2 regions of the Microbacterium sp. P5_E9 genome follow, and region 2 is predicted to be linked to the other one. Evidence: predicted binding sites of a transcription regulator. Region 2 holds the regulator's gene; the other holds the start of a gene.
What was found. The regulator HspR, encoded in region 2, represses chaperone genes until heat shock. The targets are predictions, from matches to a motif close to AAGTTGAGTCNNNNNGACTCAACTT.

Region 1 (8,140 bases), on a different contig from region 2:
TCCATCGCTTCGCCGCCGGGCATTCGGTCGGCATCCAGGTCTCCTCCGGCGCCCACCCGCGCTATGCGCGCAACCCCGGCTCCGCCGAGGCCGCGTTCGATGCTGCCGCGACGCAGGTCGCGGTGCAGGAGATCTCGCACGAGGGGCCCGACGCCTCGCGAATCGAGCTGCCGGTGTGGGTCCGATGAACGGCGCACCGGTTCCGGGCCTCGAGCACGCCTTCGATGTGGAGGTCGTGCTCGCTGCGCTGGAGGATCACGGCGAGACCCGTCGGGGACACCGACGCGTCGTGCCGATCGTGGGCGGGTCGGTCAGCGGGCTGTTCGACGCCGAGATCCTGGCCGGGGGAGCCGATTGGCAGATCGTGCGCCCCGACGGGACGATCGAGGTCGACGCGCGGTACACCGCGAAGACGGCGGATGGTGCGCACATCCTGATCCACGCGACGGGCGTCCGCAGCGGTCCGCCCGCGGTGCTGGAGGCGCTGCTGCGCGGCGAGCCGGTCGATCCCTCGGCCTACTACTTCCGCACGGTGGTGACGCTCGAGGCAGGGGCCTCGGAGCACGCCGACCTGCAGCGCGCGATCTTCGTCGCGTCGGCGGTTCGCGCGGCCGACCGGGTCACGTACTCGGCGTACCGCGTCACGTAGTCGCGCGGGCGAGGCGCGGCAAGCTCTCAGCTCCATTTGTTTGTGGTCTGACCACATGCGACAATGGAGCTGAGGAGGTCGAGCATGCGCACGATCGAGGAGACACTGCAGGTTCAGGCCGATGCGGCCGTCCACAAGGCGCACGGTGTGCGCGAACCCTTGCGGTTCACCATCTCGGGCATGCTCGGCGGAGCGTACATCGGTGTCGCCGTCGTCCTGATGCTCAACGTCGCCGGCCCGCTCATCGCCGCCGGGACCGGCATGGGCAAGCTCGTGAGCGGACTCGTCTTCGGCGTCGCGCTGACGCTCGTCGTGTTCGCCGGGGCAGAGCTCGTCACCTCGTCGATGATGACTCTCACGCAGGGCGTGCTCATGCGGGTGGTCAGGCCAGGGCCGGCCGCAGGCGCGCTGTCGTTCACGTTCCTGGCCAATCTCCTCGGCGCAGCCGTCTTCGGCACCCTCGTCGCGGTGTCGGGCGTCCTGCACTCCAACCCCGCCGCCGGCGAGATGCTCTCGGACATGCTCGCCGGGAAGGCGTCCGAAGAACCACTCCAGCTCTTCGTCCGCGGCATCCTGTGCAACATGCTCGTCTGCCTCGCCATCTGGATGTGCGCGCGGCTGAAGAGCGATGTGGCCAAGCTCGTCGTGATCTTCTGGGCGCTGCTCGCGTTCATCGCCTCCGGGTTCGAGCACGTCGTCGCGAACATGACGACCTACACCCTGGGCCTCATGATGGGCGATCCGAACGCGACCTGGGCGCTCTTCGGCAGCAACATCCTCTGGGTGGGTCTCGGCAATCTCGTCGGTGGAGCGATCATCGTCGGCGTCGGCTACTGGATCATCGGCGGCTCGCCGCGCGCGATCGCGCAGACGGAGCAGACGGATGCCGCGGTCGGCGTCGTGGGCTCGCCCGCGCCTGAGCAGCTCACGGTGGTCGTGCCGTCCGACCGCGTCGCGACGGGAACCATCCGGGTGCGCACCGCCACCCGCGGTCCGAGCGGACGACGGGTCGCCCCAGCGCGCAACCAGCGCTGAGGCGCATTGGCGGCGGCCCGCGCAGAGTGCTCGGGGAGTAGCGTTGAGCGGCGGCATCCGTCCTCCTGCGGGTGCGGCATCCGTCACCTCGCCCCCCGGAGGTCGGTCATGAGACTCGTCCAGATCGCCCAGCACGCCGATGATCTCGAGCGCGCGGCCGCGTTCTATTCGAGGCTGCTGCACGCCAAGCCCACCGGACTCTTCGATCCGCCCGGACTGCTCTTCTTCGATCTCGAGGGGGTGCGGCTGCTGCTCGATCGCAATGCCCCCACGGCGCTCATCTATCTGCACGTCGACAACGTGCATGAGGCGATCGAGCGCCTCGATAGGCTCGCCGAGATCATCTCGCACCCGCACGTGATCTTCACCCACGAGGACGACCGCCTCGGACCGGCCGGACACGAGGAGTGGCAGGCGTTCATCCGGGACTCCGAGGGCAACACCGTCGGGCTCGTGGCCTTCCAGCGGGCCTGAGCCTTGCCGGGTGCCGGCCGTTCCGACCCCCGCCGCGCGGCGGGGCGTAGCCTGGGGCGATGAGCGCCTACGTCTCGGCGTTCGAGCTGTTCTCCATCGGAGTAGGACCCTCGAGCTCCCACACGGTCGGACCCATGCGGGCCGGCCGCGACTTCGCCGACCGCCTGCGCTCGGACCGTCTGCTCGACCGCGTGGCGCGCGTTAGCTGCATCCTCTATGGCTCGCTCGGCGCGACCGGCATCGGGCACGGCACCCCCGACGCCGTCGTCGCGGGGCTGCAGGGCCTGGATCCCCGCACGGTGGATCCGGATGCCGTGCGCCGGGCATGGACCGACTGGCCCGAGGGCCGCGCGCTGCTGCTGGACGGCACGCACCCCGTCCCCTTCTCGAAGGAGGGCGTCACCTTTCTACCGCGCACCCGGCTGCCGGGGCACCCGAATGCGATGACGCTCAGTGCGCTCGACGAGGCCGATGCCGTGCTCGCCGAGGAGACCTACTACTCCGTCGGCGGGGGATTCATCCGGCGCGACGGCGAGCCCCAGCGGGTCGCGGCGCGCCCCTTCCCGCTCGACTACGACAATGCCGCGGAACTTCTTGCCGCGTGCGACGAGCGCGGTCTGACGATCGCCGAGGCCGCCCGGATCAACGAGCAGGCGTTGCGCTCCGACGAGCAGATCGCGGCGGGCCTCGATGCGATCTGGGACGCCATGACGAGCTGCATCGAGGCCGGCCTGCGCGCGGACGGAGTGCTGCCCGGAATGATGCGGGTCAAGCGTCGCGCGGGCGCGATCCGGGCGCAGCTGGAGGATGCCGAGGCCACCGGTCACCGCGAACTCCCGGGGGAGTGGCTCGGCGCGTTCGCGCTCGCCGTCAACGAGGAGAACGCGTCGGGCGGTCGGGTCGTGACCGCCCCCACCAATGGCGCGGCGGGGATCGTGCCGGCCGTGGCGATGTACTGGTGGCGGTACCTCGCCGACTCCGGGCTCGGTGCGGGGAACGCCGTCACCCCCTACGGCGAACTGGTCGGCAGCGCGCTGCTGGGATTCGGCCAGGCGCCGGTCGACGCGCTGGCGGGTTCGACGATCGCCCTGGACGAGGAGCGCATCGCCGAGGCGAACCGCCGCCGCGGCATCCGTCGCTTCCTGCTCACCGCCACCGCCTTCGGCTCGCTGTTCAAGGCGAACGCGTCGATCTCCGGTGCCGAGGGCGGGTGTCAGGCCGAGGTCGGCAGCGCGTGCGCGATGGCGGCGGCGGGGCTCACGGCCGTGATGGGCGGGACGAACCGCCAGATCGAGAACGCGGCCGAGATCGCGATGGAGCACCACCTCGGCCTGACGTGCGACCCGGTCGGCGGGCTGGTGCAGATCCCGTGCATCGAGCGCAACGCGATCGCCGCGTCGACCGCCGTCACGGCGGCTCGCCTCGCCCTGCGCGGCGACGGCAGCCACTACGTGTCGCTCGACGCGGTCGTCGAGACCATGCGGCAGACCGGCATCGACATGTCGACGAAGTACAAGGAGACCAGCGAAGGCGGCCTCGCGGTCAACGTCATCGAGTGCTGAGGATTGCGACGACGGATGCCGCGGCATCCGTCTGCTCCGTCCGCTGGGCCCGCGCCGACTGACCCTCGCGCGGTCGAAACCGCCCCACGCGCCCGAAGAGAACGGCCGCGAACGGCGGTTTGGACAGCGCGAGCAGATAGCCCGGAGCCCGGTGTTCGCCGTGCGCGAATCTCTGGCACTCGGCATGCCAGAGTGCTAATCTGAACGTACTTGAGTCGATAAGGCTCAAGTTTCAGAACGATCAGAAGGAGTGCGATTTCCATGGCCACGAATGACCCGTTCCGCGACCTCGACCGCCTCGCGTCGAGCCTCTTCGACACCCGCCGCGGTCCGCGCCGGATGCCGATGGACCTCTACCGTGACGGCGACCACTACGTGCTGACCGCCGACCTGCCTGGTGTCGACCCGGGCTCGGTCGACATCGACGTGGACGGCCAGCTGCTCACGATCCGGGCCGAGCGCACGCTCACCTCCGGTGACGGGGTGAAGTGGATCACGCGCGAGCGCGAGGGCGCGAGCTTCCTGCGTCAGCTCAGCCTCGGCCAGGGCGTGGACTCAGATCGCATCACGGCGAACTACGCCAACGGCGTGCTCAGCGTCGCGATCCCGGTGAGCGAGAAGGCGAAGCCGCGCAAGATCTCGGTGGCGTCCGACGTGAGCTCCCCGACCATCACGGCCCACGAGAGCACGCACGACACCGCCGACGCGCCGCAGCCCGTCGAGCAGTAATCCGCGGCACACGCACGGAACCGCCCCGCGTCCTCCAAGGACCGGGGCGGTTCCGCGTCTCCGGATCCTCCCGAGCGCCGCGGGATGCCTCGGCTCTAGGCTGAGCCCGTGCCTGAGTACGCCGTCCCCACGCCGCAGCGCCGGCGCGGACGGCCGCGCGGCGGCGAGTCGGGCTCGCGCGAGCGCATCCTCACGGTGGCCGTCGAGGAGTTCGGCGAGCGCGGATACGACGCCACCACGATCCGCGGCATCGCCACCCGGGCCGGGGTCGACCCGGCGCTCGTGCACCACTACTTCGGCACGAAGGCGGATCTCTTCGCCGAGGCGGTCGATGCTCCGATGCGGCCGGATGTCGACATCCCGGCTCTGCTCGCCGGCCCGCGCGACGAGCTCGGCGCCCGCATCGCGCGCTACGTGTTCGAGGCCTGGGAGAAGCCCGACGTGCGCAAGCGCGGGGTGGTGCTGCTCCGCGCCGGGATCGGCAACCGGCTCGCGACGCCGCTGCTTGCAGCGTTCCTCTCCCGCGAGCTCCTCGGCCGCATCGCCGCCGACCTCGACCACCCGGATGCCGAGCTGCGGGCGAGCCTGGTCGCCTCGCAGATCGCCGGCATGCTGCTCGCCCGGCATGTGCTGAAGCTTCCCGCCGCGGCCGCGGCATCCGTCGACGATCTCGTCGCGTGGGTCGGCCCGAACCTGCAGCACTATCTGACCGGAGACCGGCCCCCCGCCGGGTGAGAGGAGAACCTATGACGTTCCAGGCATATCTCGACAACATCGAGGACAAGACCGGGCTCACCCCCCGCCAGTTCATCGACCTCGCCACCGCGAAGGGCTTCGGCCCCGGCACGAAGGCCGGCGAGATCGTCACCTGGCTCGCCGAGGACTACGGGCTCGGCCGGGGCCACGCCATGGCACTGGTGCACGTGATCACGAAGGGCCCCAAGATCAACGTCAAGCACGTCGATTCGGGAGGAACCCACAGCGATCCGTCCGACACGCTCTGGCTCGACGGCAAGGCCACGAACCCTGCACCCTAGGCGCGCGGGCGGCTCTTGACCGCGCTCAGCGCGAAGAGCATAATTCACCGCGTGATGAATAAATCGCGATCCCGCCTCGCCGCCGGATCATGAGCGTCGACGTCCGCAACGCGGTCGAGATCCGCGGACTCCGCGTGCGCCGAGGAAAAACCGATGTGTTCGACGGCATCGATCTCGACATCCCGCGCGGTCAAATCACCGGGCTGATGGGACCGTCCGGCTGCGGCAAGACCACGCTCATGCGCTCCATCGTCGGTGTGCAGGTGGTGGCGGGCGGCACGGTCACGGTGCTCGGCGATCCCGCCGGCACCCAATCCCAGCGCCGGAGGGTCGCCTACGACACGCAGGCGGCGTCGGTCTACGGCGACCTCACGATCCAGCAGAACCTCGCGTACTTCGCCCGGCTGATCGGCGCGCCGCGGTCCGATGTCGACCGGGTCATCGAGCAGGTCGGTCTCGCCGATCAGGCGCGGCAGACCATCGACTCCCTGAGCGGCGGGCAGGAGAGCCGCGTCTCGCTCGCGGTCGCGATGCTCGGCGAGCCCGAACTCCTCGTGCTCGACGAGCCGACCGTGGGCCTCGACCCGGTGCTGCGCAACGAGCTGTGGGGGCTGTTCCGGGGGCTCGCAGACCAGGGCGCGACCCTCATCGTCAGCAGCCACGTCATGGATGAGGCGCTCCGCTGCGACCGACTCATCCTCATGCGGGCCGGCCGCATCATCGCCGACACGACTCCCGATGGGCTGCTCGCCGACACGGGTCAGAAGGATCCGGATGCGGCGTTCCTCACGCTCATCGAACGGGACGTGACATCCGGCTCGGCGGTGGGGCCGGCGCCCGACCATCCACTCACGCGCCGCGAGGCGCGTGGGGAGGCGGAGAAGTGAACGGGGTCCGCACCGTCGCCACCGCCGGTCGCGTGCTGCGCCAGCTGAGCCACGACCCCCGGTCGATCGCCCTCATGCTCGTCGCCCCGAGCCTGCTGGTCGGCCTGTTCGCCTGGCTGTTCAGCGACCAGGAGGGAGTGTTCGACACCTACGGCCCGCCGATCCTGGCGCTGTTCCCGTTCATCATCATGTTCCTGATCACCTCGATCACCACGTTGCGCGAGCGCCGCTCGGGCACGCTCGAGCGGCTGATGACGACGCCGCTCGGCAAGGGCGACTTCATCCTCGGCTACGGCTTGGCGTTCGGTCTCATGGCGATGCTGCAGGCGATCGTCACGGTGTCGTTCGCGGTCTGGGTCTGCGGGCTCGAGACCGACGGTCCGGTCTGGCAGCTGGGGCTCGTCGCAGTGACGGATGCCGTGCTCGGCATGGCTCTCGGACTCCTGGCGAGCGCGTTCGCGCGCACGGAGTTCCAGGCGGTGCAGTTCATGCCGCTGATCGTTTTCCCGCAGATCCTGCTCGGCGGACTGTTCATGCCCCGCGAGGACATGCCCGACGCGCTCTACGCGATCTCGAAGGTGCTCCCGCTCAGCTACGCGATCGACGCGATCAACGCTGTGACGGCCGGGGACGAGGGCTGGGACGTCTACGGCCCGCTGCTCGTCATCCTCGGATTCCTCGTCGGGGCCCTCGTGCTCGCCTCGCTCACCCTCCGCCGCCGCACGCCGTAGTCAGGGCGTTTCGTCTCGCTTCGCGGTTCCTGAGTAGGCCCGCTAGCGCCGTATCGAAGGGCGCTCAACGACCGGCGTGGGACGGGACGGATGCTGCGGTCTCAAAGATGCGGAAGCGCGGGTCCGTGTCGTCGCATTTCTGAGACCGGAGCGCTCAGCGGCGTGCGCCGGGATCCTCGGACGGATGCTGCGGTCTCAAAGATGCGGAAGCACAGGCCTGTGTCGTGGCATTTGTGAGACCGCCGGGCTCGGCGACCGGATCGGGTCCGCTCAGCAGTCCGGCTTCGGGGTGCGCAGCTTCGCCGTGAGCTCGCGCAGCGCGGAGAGCTCGGAGTCGGTGAGCACCGACATCCGGTCCGCGATCGCACTGCCGTGCTTCAGTGCGAGCACGCGGAACGCCGCCGCGCCCTCGTCGGTGGCGTGCACCAGGGCCCCGCGACCGTCGTCCGGGTCGGCGCACTTGGCGAGCAGCCCGCGGGCGACCATCCGGTCGACGAGGCGTGAGACGCTGGGCTGGCTGATCAGCATGTTCGCGGTGACATCGCGCAGCCGCGCGGTCATCTCCGGGCCGCGGGTCACGGTGAGCAGCACGTCGTATTCCGCCTGGCTAAGTGCCGCGCGCTCGAAGTCGCCGCTGATCTCGCCGAACACCTCGTGCTGGGCGCGGAAGAGCGCTTCCCAGGCTTCGATGGCGAGGCGACGATCGGTCATGTGCACCAGACTAAAGGCACCAGCGGGGTCCTAGGCTGTGCTCGTGGGGAAGGTGCTGAGGCGACTGGGCGCCGTCTGCGCGGCGATCGCGGCCTGCGCGCTGATTCTCACGGCCTGCGCCGATCTGTCGGTCACCTCCGATGACGGCGCGGCGGACGTGGCATCGGCCAGCCTCGACGACTTCACCTTCGCGAGGATGGACGTCAACTACACGCTCGGACGCACCGACGATGGCAAGAGCACGCTCGATGTGGTCGAGCGGTTCGTCGCCGTGTTCCCGGAGTACAACCAGAACCACGGCATGCGGCGCATCATCCCGGACTCC
Region 2 (8,140 bases):
CGTCGTGCGAGTGCTCGCCCATGGTCGTGCCCGCCTTCGCGTTCACGGGGCGACCGGGACCATCCACCCGAGCACCGGCGTCGACTGCAGGTAGATGAGGCCGGTGAAGACGACGAGCAGTCCGAGGCTCCACCAGATGAGCTTGCGGAACAGGTCGCCCTCCTTGCCGGCCGAGAGGGATGCCGCTGCTGCCGCCACAGCGAGGTTCTGCGGTGACAGCATCTTGCCGAGCACGCCCGCCGATGAGTTCGCCGCCGCGGCGAGGATCGGGCTGATGCCCACCTGCTCGGCGGTCGTCGCCTGCAGCAGGCCGAACAGTGCGTTCGACGAGGTGTCGGAGCCCGTGATCGCGACTCCGAGCCAGCCGATCGCCGGCGAGAGGATGATGAAGAATGCGCCGGTGGCGGCGAGCGCCGCGCCGAGGCTCTGGGTCTGCCCGGACAGGTTCATGACGTAGGCGAGCGCGAGGACACCGGTCACCGTGACGATCGTGAACCGCAGCTGGTGGAGTGTCGCCGCGTAGGCGGCGAAAGCGCGGCTGAACCCGACGCGGTAGGCGATCGCCACGATGATCCCGGAGATGAGCAGCAGCGTGCCTCCGGTGCCGAGCAGGTTGAGCTTGTACTCGGTGCCGACCGGGTTGCCCGCGGCATCCGTGATCGACAGCTCCGGCCACGGGAAGTGGATCGTCGTCGTCTCGGCGATCCACTGCTTGACGACGGGGATCTGTGAGATCGAGAAGACGATGATGATGACGACGTACGGCATCACGGCGTTCCACGTGAGCCGCGCCTTCGTGTACAGCAGCTGGTCGATCTTGACGGCCTCGGCGACCTGGACGAGTGTCGTCGGCGATCCCGCGCCCGTCGGGGCGCTCGAGACGTGCGGCTCACCCTCATCCACACGGTCGAATGCGACAGTGTGGACGGGCTTCCAAACACGGAGCATGAGCAGCACCGCGATGACCGTGACGACCGAGGCGACGACATCCGTGATCTCCACGGCGATGAAGTTCGACGTGACGAACTGCGCGATTGCGAACGAGAGCCCTGCGACGACCGCGACGGGCCAGGTCTGACGGATGCCGCGCCGCCCGTCGACGATGAACACGAGGATGAGCGGCACGAACGCCGCGAGGAACGGCGTCTGGCGTCCGGCCATCTGGGAGAGCAGGTGGATGTCGATGCCCGTGACGCCGGAGAGGGCGATGATGGGCGCCGCCATCGCGCCGAACGCGACGGGGGCTGTGTTGGCCAGCAGCGAGACGACAGCCGCCTTGACCGGCTTCATGCCGGCGGCGATGAGCATCGCGATCGAGATCGCGACGGGAGCCCCGAAGCCGGCGAGCGACTCGAGAAGTGCGCCGAAGCAGAATGCGATGAGGATCGCGAGGATCCGCTGGTCGTCGCTGATCGCGCGAATCCGCTCGCCGAGCACCTCGAACCATCCGGTGATGACCGTGAGCCGGTAGACCCACAGCGCGTTCACGAGGATCCACAGGATCGGGATGATGCCGTACAGCGCGCCCTCGAGCGCCGCACTCGTGGTCTGCAGCGGAGGCATCTGCCACACGGCGATCGCGAGCAGAATCGACAGCGCGAGCCCGACCAGCGAAGCCTTCCACGCCTTGACGCGGAAGACCCCCAGGAGGATGAACAGCGTCACGAGGGGTATCACCGCTACCAGCGCGGACAGGAGCAGTGACCCGAACACCGGGTCGAGGATCTGCTGGAACATGGGACTCTCCTTCGAGTCGTACCTGTTATGGGCGTCGTTGTCGCATGGTGGTACCTGGCTTCTACATTGTTAGACAAGTAGACATGTATGTCAAGTGCTCGCGGCAGACAGGCGCAGTAGGATCGGGGGCGATCACAGGAGGACCCCATGCCCAAGGTCGCCGCCGTCTCGATCATCGACGCCGTCAGCGAGGACCTGCGCCGCCGCGTGCTCTCCGGCGAGCTCGAGCCTGAGACTCCGCTGGCCGAGATCGAGGTGGCCGACTCGTACCAGGTGGCTCGGCCGACCGCGAAGGCCGCCATCGAGAACCTCGTGCGCGAGCGGCTCCTCGAGCGCAGCGCGCACAAGACGGCGCGGGTCGTGCGCCTGACGCCCGAGGATGCGCGGGACATCTATCGCACCCGGGCGATCATCGAATCGGAGGTGCTTCGCCGCCTCGCCGCCGATCGACGGGTGCCGGATGCCGCCCGCGTCGCGAACGCCGAGATCGCCGCGCTCGCCGATGCATCGCCGCGGGGGATCGTCGAGCCCGACATGCGCTTCCACCGGAGCCTGGTGGATGCCCTCGCCAGCGTCCGGACGAGCATGGTGTACGACTCGCTCGCTTCGGAAGTCGTCTTCTGCATGTCTCAGGTGCAGGGGGCCTCGCTGCTGCCGACGAGCACCATCGTGGCCGAGCATGAACGCCTGCTCGAGCTCATCGCACAGGGTGAGGGCGATGCCGCCGCTACCCTCCTCGCCGTGCATCTCGGTCGTGCGCGGGAGCGCCTCGTCGAGCGACTCGGCGGGCGGCCCGGCCCCGAGGCCTCCGCCCCGATCGAGCTCTGAAGCGACGGCGGCACCGCGCGGTCGCCCGTGTCGACGGTGCTTTCGCCATCGACCTGACAGTGCGCCGTGAAGTTGAGTCGTCTCGGCTCAAGGTATTTGACGCCGCGCAGGCCCCTCGCTAAGGTTGAGTCATCGCGGCTCAACCCGCCCTACATACTCATCGGAACCCCCCGGGTCGAGGCATCCGCCCCTTCCCGTACTAAGGAGAGAACACATGGCCCGTGCTGTTGGAATCGACCTCGGTACGACGAACTCCGTCGTCAGCGTCCTCGAGGGCGGCGAGCCCAAGGTGATCGCGAACGCCGAAGGCTTCCGCACCACCCCCTCTGTCGTCGCGTTCACGAAGGATGGCGAGGTGCTCGTCGGCGAGACCGCGAAGCGCCAGGCCGTCACGAACGTCGACCGCACCGTCGCGAGCGTCAAGCGCCACATGGGCACCACGTGGTCCTTCGACGTCGACGGCAAGAAGTACACCCCGCAGGAGATCTCCGCCCGCATCCTCGGCAAGCTCAAGAACGACGCCGAGCAGTACCTGGGCGACACGGTGACGGATGCCGTCATCACGGTCCCCGCGTACTTCAACGACGCCGAGCGTCAGGCCACCAAGGAGGCCGGCGAGGTCGCGGGCCTGAACGTCCTGCGCATCATCAACGAGCCGACCGCCGCCGCCCTCGCGTACGGCCTCGACCGCGGCAAGGAGGACGAGCTCATCCTCGTCTTCGACCTCGGTGGCGGCACGTTCGACGTGTCCCTGCTCGAGGTGGGCAAGGACGACGACTTCTCGACCATCCAGGTGCGCTCGACCGCGGGCGACAACCGCCTCGGCGGCGACGACTGGGACCAGCGGGTCGTGGAGTACCTGATCAAGCAGTTCAAGGACACCACCGGCGTCGACGTCTCCAAGGACAAGATCGCGCTGCAGCGCCTCAAGGAGGCGTCCGAGCAGGCGAAGAAGGAGCTCTCGAGCTCCATGTCGGCGAGCATCAACCTGCCGTACCTCTCGCTCACCGAGAGCGGCCCCGTTTCGCTGTCTGAGACGCTGACGCGCGCGAAGTTCGAGGACCTCACCAAGGACCTCCTCGACCGCACCAAGAAGCCGTTCGAGGATGTCATCCGCGAGGCCGGCATCAAGGTCGCCGACATCGACCACGTCGTGCTGGTCGGCGGCTCGACCCGCATGCCCGCCGTGAGCGAGCTCGTCAAGAAGGAGACCGGCAAGGAGCCCAACAAGGGCGTCAACCCGGATGAGGTCGTCGCCGTCGGCGCCGCGCTCCAGGCCGGCGTCCTCAAGGGCGAGCGCAAGGACGTGCTGCTGATCGACGTCACCCCCCTGAGCCTCGGCATCGAGACCAAGGGCGGCATCATGACGAAGCTCATCGAGCGCAACACCGCGATCCCGACCAAGCGCAGCGAGACCTTCACGACCGCCGACGACAACCAGCCGTCGGTCGCGATCCAGGTCTTCCAGGGCGAGCGCGAGTTCACGCGTGACAACAAGCCCCTCGGCACGTTCGAGCTGACCGGCATCGCGCCGGCTCCGCGCGGCATCCCGCAGGTCGAGGTCACCTTCGACATCGACGCGAACGGCATCGTGCACGTGTCCGCCAAGGACAAGGGCACCGGCAAGGAGCAGTCGATGACGATCACCGGCGGCTCGTCGCTGCCGAAGGACGACATCGAGCGCATGGTGCGCGAGGCCGAGGAGCACGCCGCCGAAGACAAGAAGCGCCGTGAGTCCGCCGAGACCCGCAACCAGGCCGAGACGCTCTCCTACTCGATCGACAAGCTCCTCAAGGAGAACGACGACAAGCTGCCCGCCGAGGTCAAGACCGAGGTGCAGGGCGATGTCGACGCGCTCAAGTCGGCGCTCGCCGGCGAGGACGACGACGCGGTGAAGGCGGCCTTCGAGAAGCTCAACGCGAGCCAGGGCAAGATCGGCGAGGCCATCTACGCGTCCGCGCAGGCTTCGCAGGCTCAGCAGGAGCAGTCGGATGCCTCGGCCGAGGCGCCCGAGGGCGACGCCGGTGCGGCCTCCTCTGACGAGGACGTCGTCGACGCCGAGGTCGTGGACGACGAAGACGAGAAGAAGTAGGCGATGAGCAAGAAGGACTTCGAAGGGCCCGAGGAGCCGCCCGTCGGCGACGAGAGTCCCGCGGACGAGTCCGCTGAGCAGGGCGAGGAGGTGCCGGCGTCCGCCGGCGCCTCCGGCCCCGCCGCCGGGGATGACGCCGCCGCCGAGGACGAACTGACGATCGAGGACATCCTCGGCGCAGCGCAGTCGCCCGACGCTGCGGCTGCCGCCGCGGCGGAGGCCGCGGAGGCGGTAGCCTCCCCGCACGAGCTCTCCCTGGTGCACGATCTCAAGCGACTGCAGGCGGAGTATGCCAACTACCGCCGGCGCACCGAGGAGCAGCGGGAGATCGAGATCGAACGCGCCCAGGGTGCGGCCGCCAAGGGGCTCCTGCCCGTGCTCGATGACCTCGACCGCGCCGAGAAGCATGGCGACCTCGAAGAGGGCACTCCGTTCACCGCCATCGCCGAGAAAGTGCGCGGCCTGGCCGAGAAGATGGGCCTGTCGACCCATGGCGTGGCCGGCGAGGCCTTCGACCCGCAGCAGCACGAGGCGATCTACCAGGCTCCGACCCCCGGCGTGACCGTGCCCACGGTGCTCGAGGTCGTCGAGGTCGGCTACCGTCTCGGTGCGGTCGAACTGCGTCCGGCGAAGGTCGTCGTCGCGGTGCCCGCCGAGTGACGCTCGGGAGGAGCATCCATGGCCAGTCAGGACTGGTTCGATAAGGACTTCTACAGCGTGCTCGGCGTCTCCAAGGACGTCACCGAAGCTGATCTGAAGAAGACGTACCGCAAGCTCGCGCGTCAGTACCACCCGGATTCCACTCAGGGTGATGCCAAGGCCGAGGCGAAGTTCAAGGAGATCAGCGAGGCGTACTCGGTCCTCTCCGATGCCGGGCAGCGCAAGGAGTACGACCAGATCCGGGCCATGGGCTCCGGCGCCCGCTTCACCTCGGGCGGCGCGGGCACCGGCGGCTTCGAGGATGTCTTCAGCATGTTCGGCCAGGGACGCGGCGGGAGCCGCAACCCGAACCCTGAGGACTTCGAGGACATCTTCCGGATGTTCAACGAGCAGCAGGCCAATCGCGGGTTCGGCTCGGGCCGGTTCGGCCAGCCCAGCGGCGGCTTCCGCGGTGCGGGTGGGCCGACCAGAGGTGCGGACGTGACCGCTCGCACGACGATGGACTTCGTCACGGCGACCAAGGGCGAGACGATCACGCTGCAGGGCGACGATGGCAAGCCGTTCAAGGTAAAGATCCCGGCCGGCGTCGCCGATGGGCAGAAGATCCGCCTGCGCGGCCGCGGCCGCGCATCGATCGACGGCGGCGAGCACGGCGATGTCGTGGTCTCCGTCACCGTGCGTCCGCACCCGGTCTTCACCCGGGAGGGGCTGAATCTGCGTCTCACCGTGCCGATCACCTACACCGAGGCGGTCTTCGGCGCGACGATCGAGGTGCCCACGCTCGGCGGCGAGCCGGTGAAGCTCCGCGTCGCACCCGGCACGCCCTCCGGGCGCGTACTGCGGGTCAAGGGCCGCGGGGTGGAGAGCCCCAAAGGCACCGGAGACCTCCTCGCCGAGGTGCAGATCGCGGTGCCGTCGCACCTCGACGACGCCGCGCGGGAGGCGCTGGAGAGGTTCCGCGAGGTGGAGCCGAAGGAGAACCCCCGCGCCGATATCGTGGCCAAGGCGAAGGGCTGAGCGCTCCGGCCGAGTGCGACCGATGACAGGGAGGTGATGGCGGATGGGCATCGAAGACATCGACGAGGATTCCCCGATCCTCGCGATCGCCGTCGCCGCTGAACTCTCCGGCATGCACCCGCAGACGCTGCGGCAGTACGACCGGCTGGGACTCGTCGTGCCCGCCCGCACCCAGGGCGGGTCGCGGCGGTACTCGCTGCGCCACGTGCAGCAGCTCCGCGAGGTGGCCCAGATGTCCTCGGACGGCATGGGGCTGCCCGCCATCGCCCGGATCCTCGAGCTCGAAGACCGGGTGCGCGAGCTTCACCTCCGGGTGCGCGACCTCGAAGACCGGGTGCGCACCGAGCTCGATCGCCGGCCCGGCGCGCGCGTGTTCGCCGCCGGGGCCACCGGCTCGGTCGTCACGCTCCGCAACGGCATGCGGGTGCGCCGCGCGACCGAACTCGTGCTCTGGCGTCCGCGGGCACCGCTCGAGGCGGGCGAGTCCGAGGCTGCGGCACCCGGTGCCGAAGCAGGCGAGACGGACGACGGCGCCTGAGCGCGAAGGATGCCTCGGGCCGAGGCATCCCGTCAGCTCAGGACTTCGGCGGATTCGCCGCCACGAACGCGTCGTAGTCGGTGCGCGAGAGCGCCGCGTAGGCATATGCCCATTCCAGAATGGATTCGCCGACGACCCGGCCGTTGCCGATGTAGCCGGCGACCTCGGCGGCCGCAGGCGACTGCGCGTGCGCCCGCGCGAGCACCGCCGCGCATGATTCGGCGTAGCGCTGGAAGGCCGAGTCGTCGAGCGTCTCGATCTCGACGCCGCCCTTCATGTCGTGGAACTGCCGCACATAGAAGTCGCCGGCGTAGGCGCGCAGGTGCCCGAGGAACGGGTCGGACACGGCCTGCAGAATCCGCTGCATGCCGACCACCCGGCCGCCCTGCCCGTTCTCGGCGATGTAGTCGGCGACCGTGGGCGGCTGCTCGATCCCGCCGTACTGCTCCAGCACGCTGCGCTCGGCCTGCTTGCCCTGCAGCAGCAGGGCGTTGCCGATGCTGTCCTGCAGCACGATGAGCGTGCACAGCGTCCCAACGCTGCCGACACCGACGACGCGTCGGGCGATATCCGAGACGGTGTACTGGGTCAGGACGACCCTGATGTCGACGCTGGCGGATGCCGCGTACCGCCGGAAGTTCTCCGCGAGACGCGACTCGACCTCTGCATCGGTGTGGGTCAGGGTGGGGGGCTGCTCGACGAAGGTGAGCCGGCCGTCCGGGCCGGCCGTGGTGAGCTTGCGGGCGGCGCGATCACCGGTGCGCTTCTCCGCGTCCTTGATCGCCGCGCGCATCGTTCCCTTGGAGGCCTTGTCCATGGAGGCGATGCCGGCTTCGGCGTCGAAGTGCTCGAAGTAGCGCGACACCGGGCTGCGCTCCGCGTTCACGGCCATCGAGCGGGCGTACGTGTGGATCGCGGACAGTGCGGCGTCCTGCACGACGACGTGCGCGCGGTCGGTGGCCTGTCCGCCGATCACGACGCTGGCGATCAGGCGCTTGAGGTCCCACTCCCACGGCGCCCAGGCGGACTCGTCGAAGTCGTTCAGGTCGAACATCAGCGTCCTCTGCGGCGAGGCGTAGAAGCCGAAGTTGGACACGTGCGCATCCCCGCACGAGGCGACGAGGATCCCGCTGTGCGGCTCGCGCGCGAGGTCGGCCGCCTGGATCGCTGCAGTGCCCCGATAGAACGCGAACGGGCTCGCCGACATCCGCTCGATCCGCAGCGGGACCAGGTCGGGCTGGCGCAGGGCATTCTGCGCGTCGAGGATG

Region 1: ACXJ3V_RS03750 (Hsp20/alpha crystallin family protein) is a predicted target of HspR. The motif match lies at 3,928-3,952, and genes of this name have one in related genera.

What each region holds. Positions count from the first base shown of each region.
Region 1 is NZ_JBFUMV010000002.1:74,628-82,767, forward strand. Features, by position in the region: gene ACXJ3V_RS03725 (CocE/NonD family hydrolase) at 1-188, shown strand, start outside; gene ACXJ3V_RS03730 (DUF3237 domain-containing protein) at 185-649, shown strand; gene ACXJ3V_RS03735 (formate/nitrite transporter family protein) at 734-1,684, shown strand; gene ACXJ3V_RS03740 (VOC family protein) at 1,793-2,158, shown strand; gene ACXJ3V_RS03745 (L-serine ammonia-lyase, iron-sulfur-dependent, subunit alpha) at 2,218-3,720, shown strand; gene ACXJ3V_RS03750 (Hsp20/alpha crystallin family protein) at 3,982-4,449, shown strand; gene ACXJ3V_RS03755 (TetR/AcrR family transcriptional regulator) at 4,558-5,184, shown strand; gene ACXJ3V_RS03760 (DUF4287 domain-containing protein) at 5,196-5,486, shown strand; gene ACXJ3V_RS03765 (ABC transporter ATP-binding protein) at 5,576-6,373, shown strand; gene ACXJ3V_RS03770 (ABC transporter permease) at 6,370-7,104, shown strand; gene ACXJ3V_RS03775 (MarR family winged helix-turn-helix transcriptional regulator) at 7,375-7,815, opposite strand; gene ACXJ3V_RS03780 (DUF2207 domain-containing protein) at 7,859-8,140, shown strand, end outside.
Region 2 is NZ_JBFUMV010000003.1:203,493-211,632, reverse strand. Features, by position in the region: gene ACXJ3V_RS07230 (FAD-binding and (Fe-S)-binding domain-containing protein) at 1-22, opposite strand, end outside; gene ACXJ3V_RS07225 (L-lactate permease) at 43-1,737, opposite strand; gene ACXJ3V_RS07220 (GntR family transcriptional regulator) at 1,885-2,565, shown strand; gene dnaK (molecular chaperone DnaK) at 2,780-4,657, shown strand; gene ACXJ3V_RS07210 (nucleotide exchange factor GrpE) at 4,661-5,317, shown strand; gene ACXJ3V_RS07205 (DnaJ C-terminal domain-containing protein) at 5,336-6,334, shown strand; gene ACXJ3V_RS07200 (heat shock protein transcriptional repressor HspR) at 6,378-6,872, shown strand; gene ACXJ3V_RS07195 (DUF2252 domain-containing protein) at 6,910-8,140, opposite strand, start outside.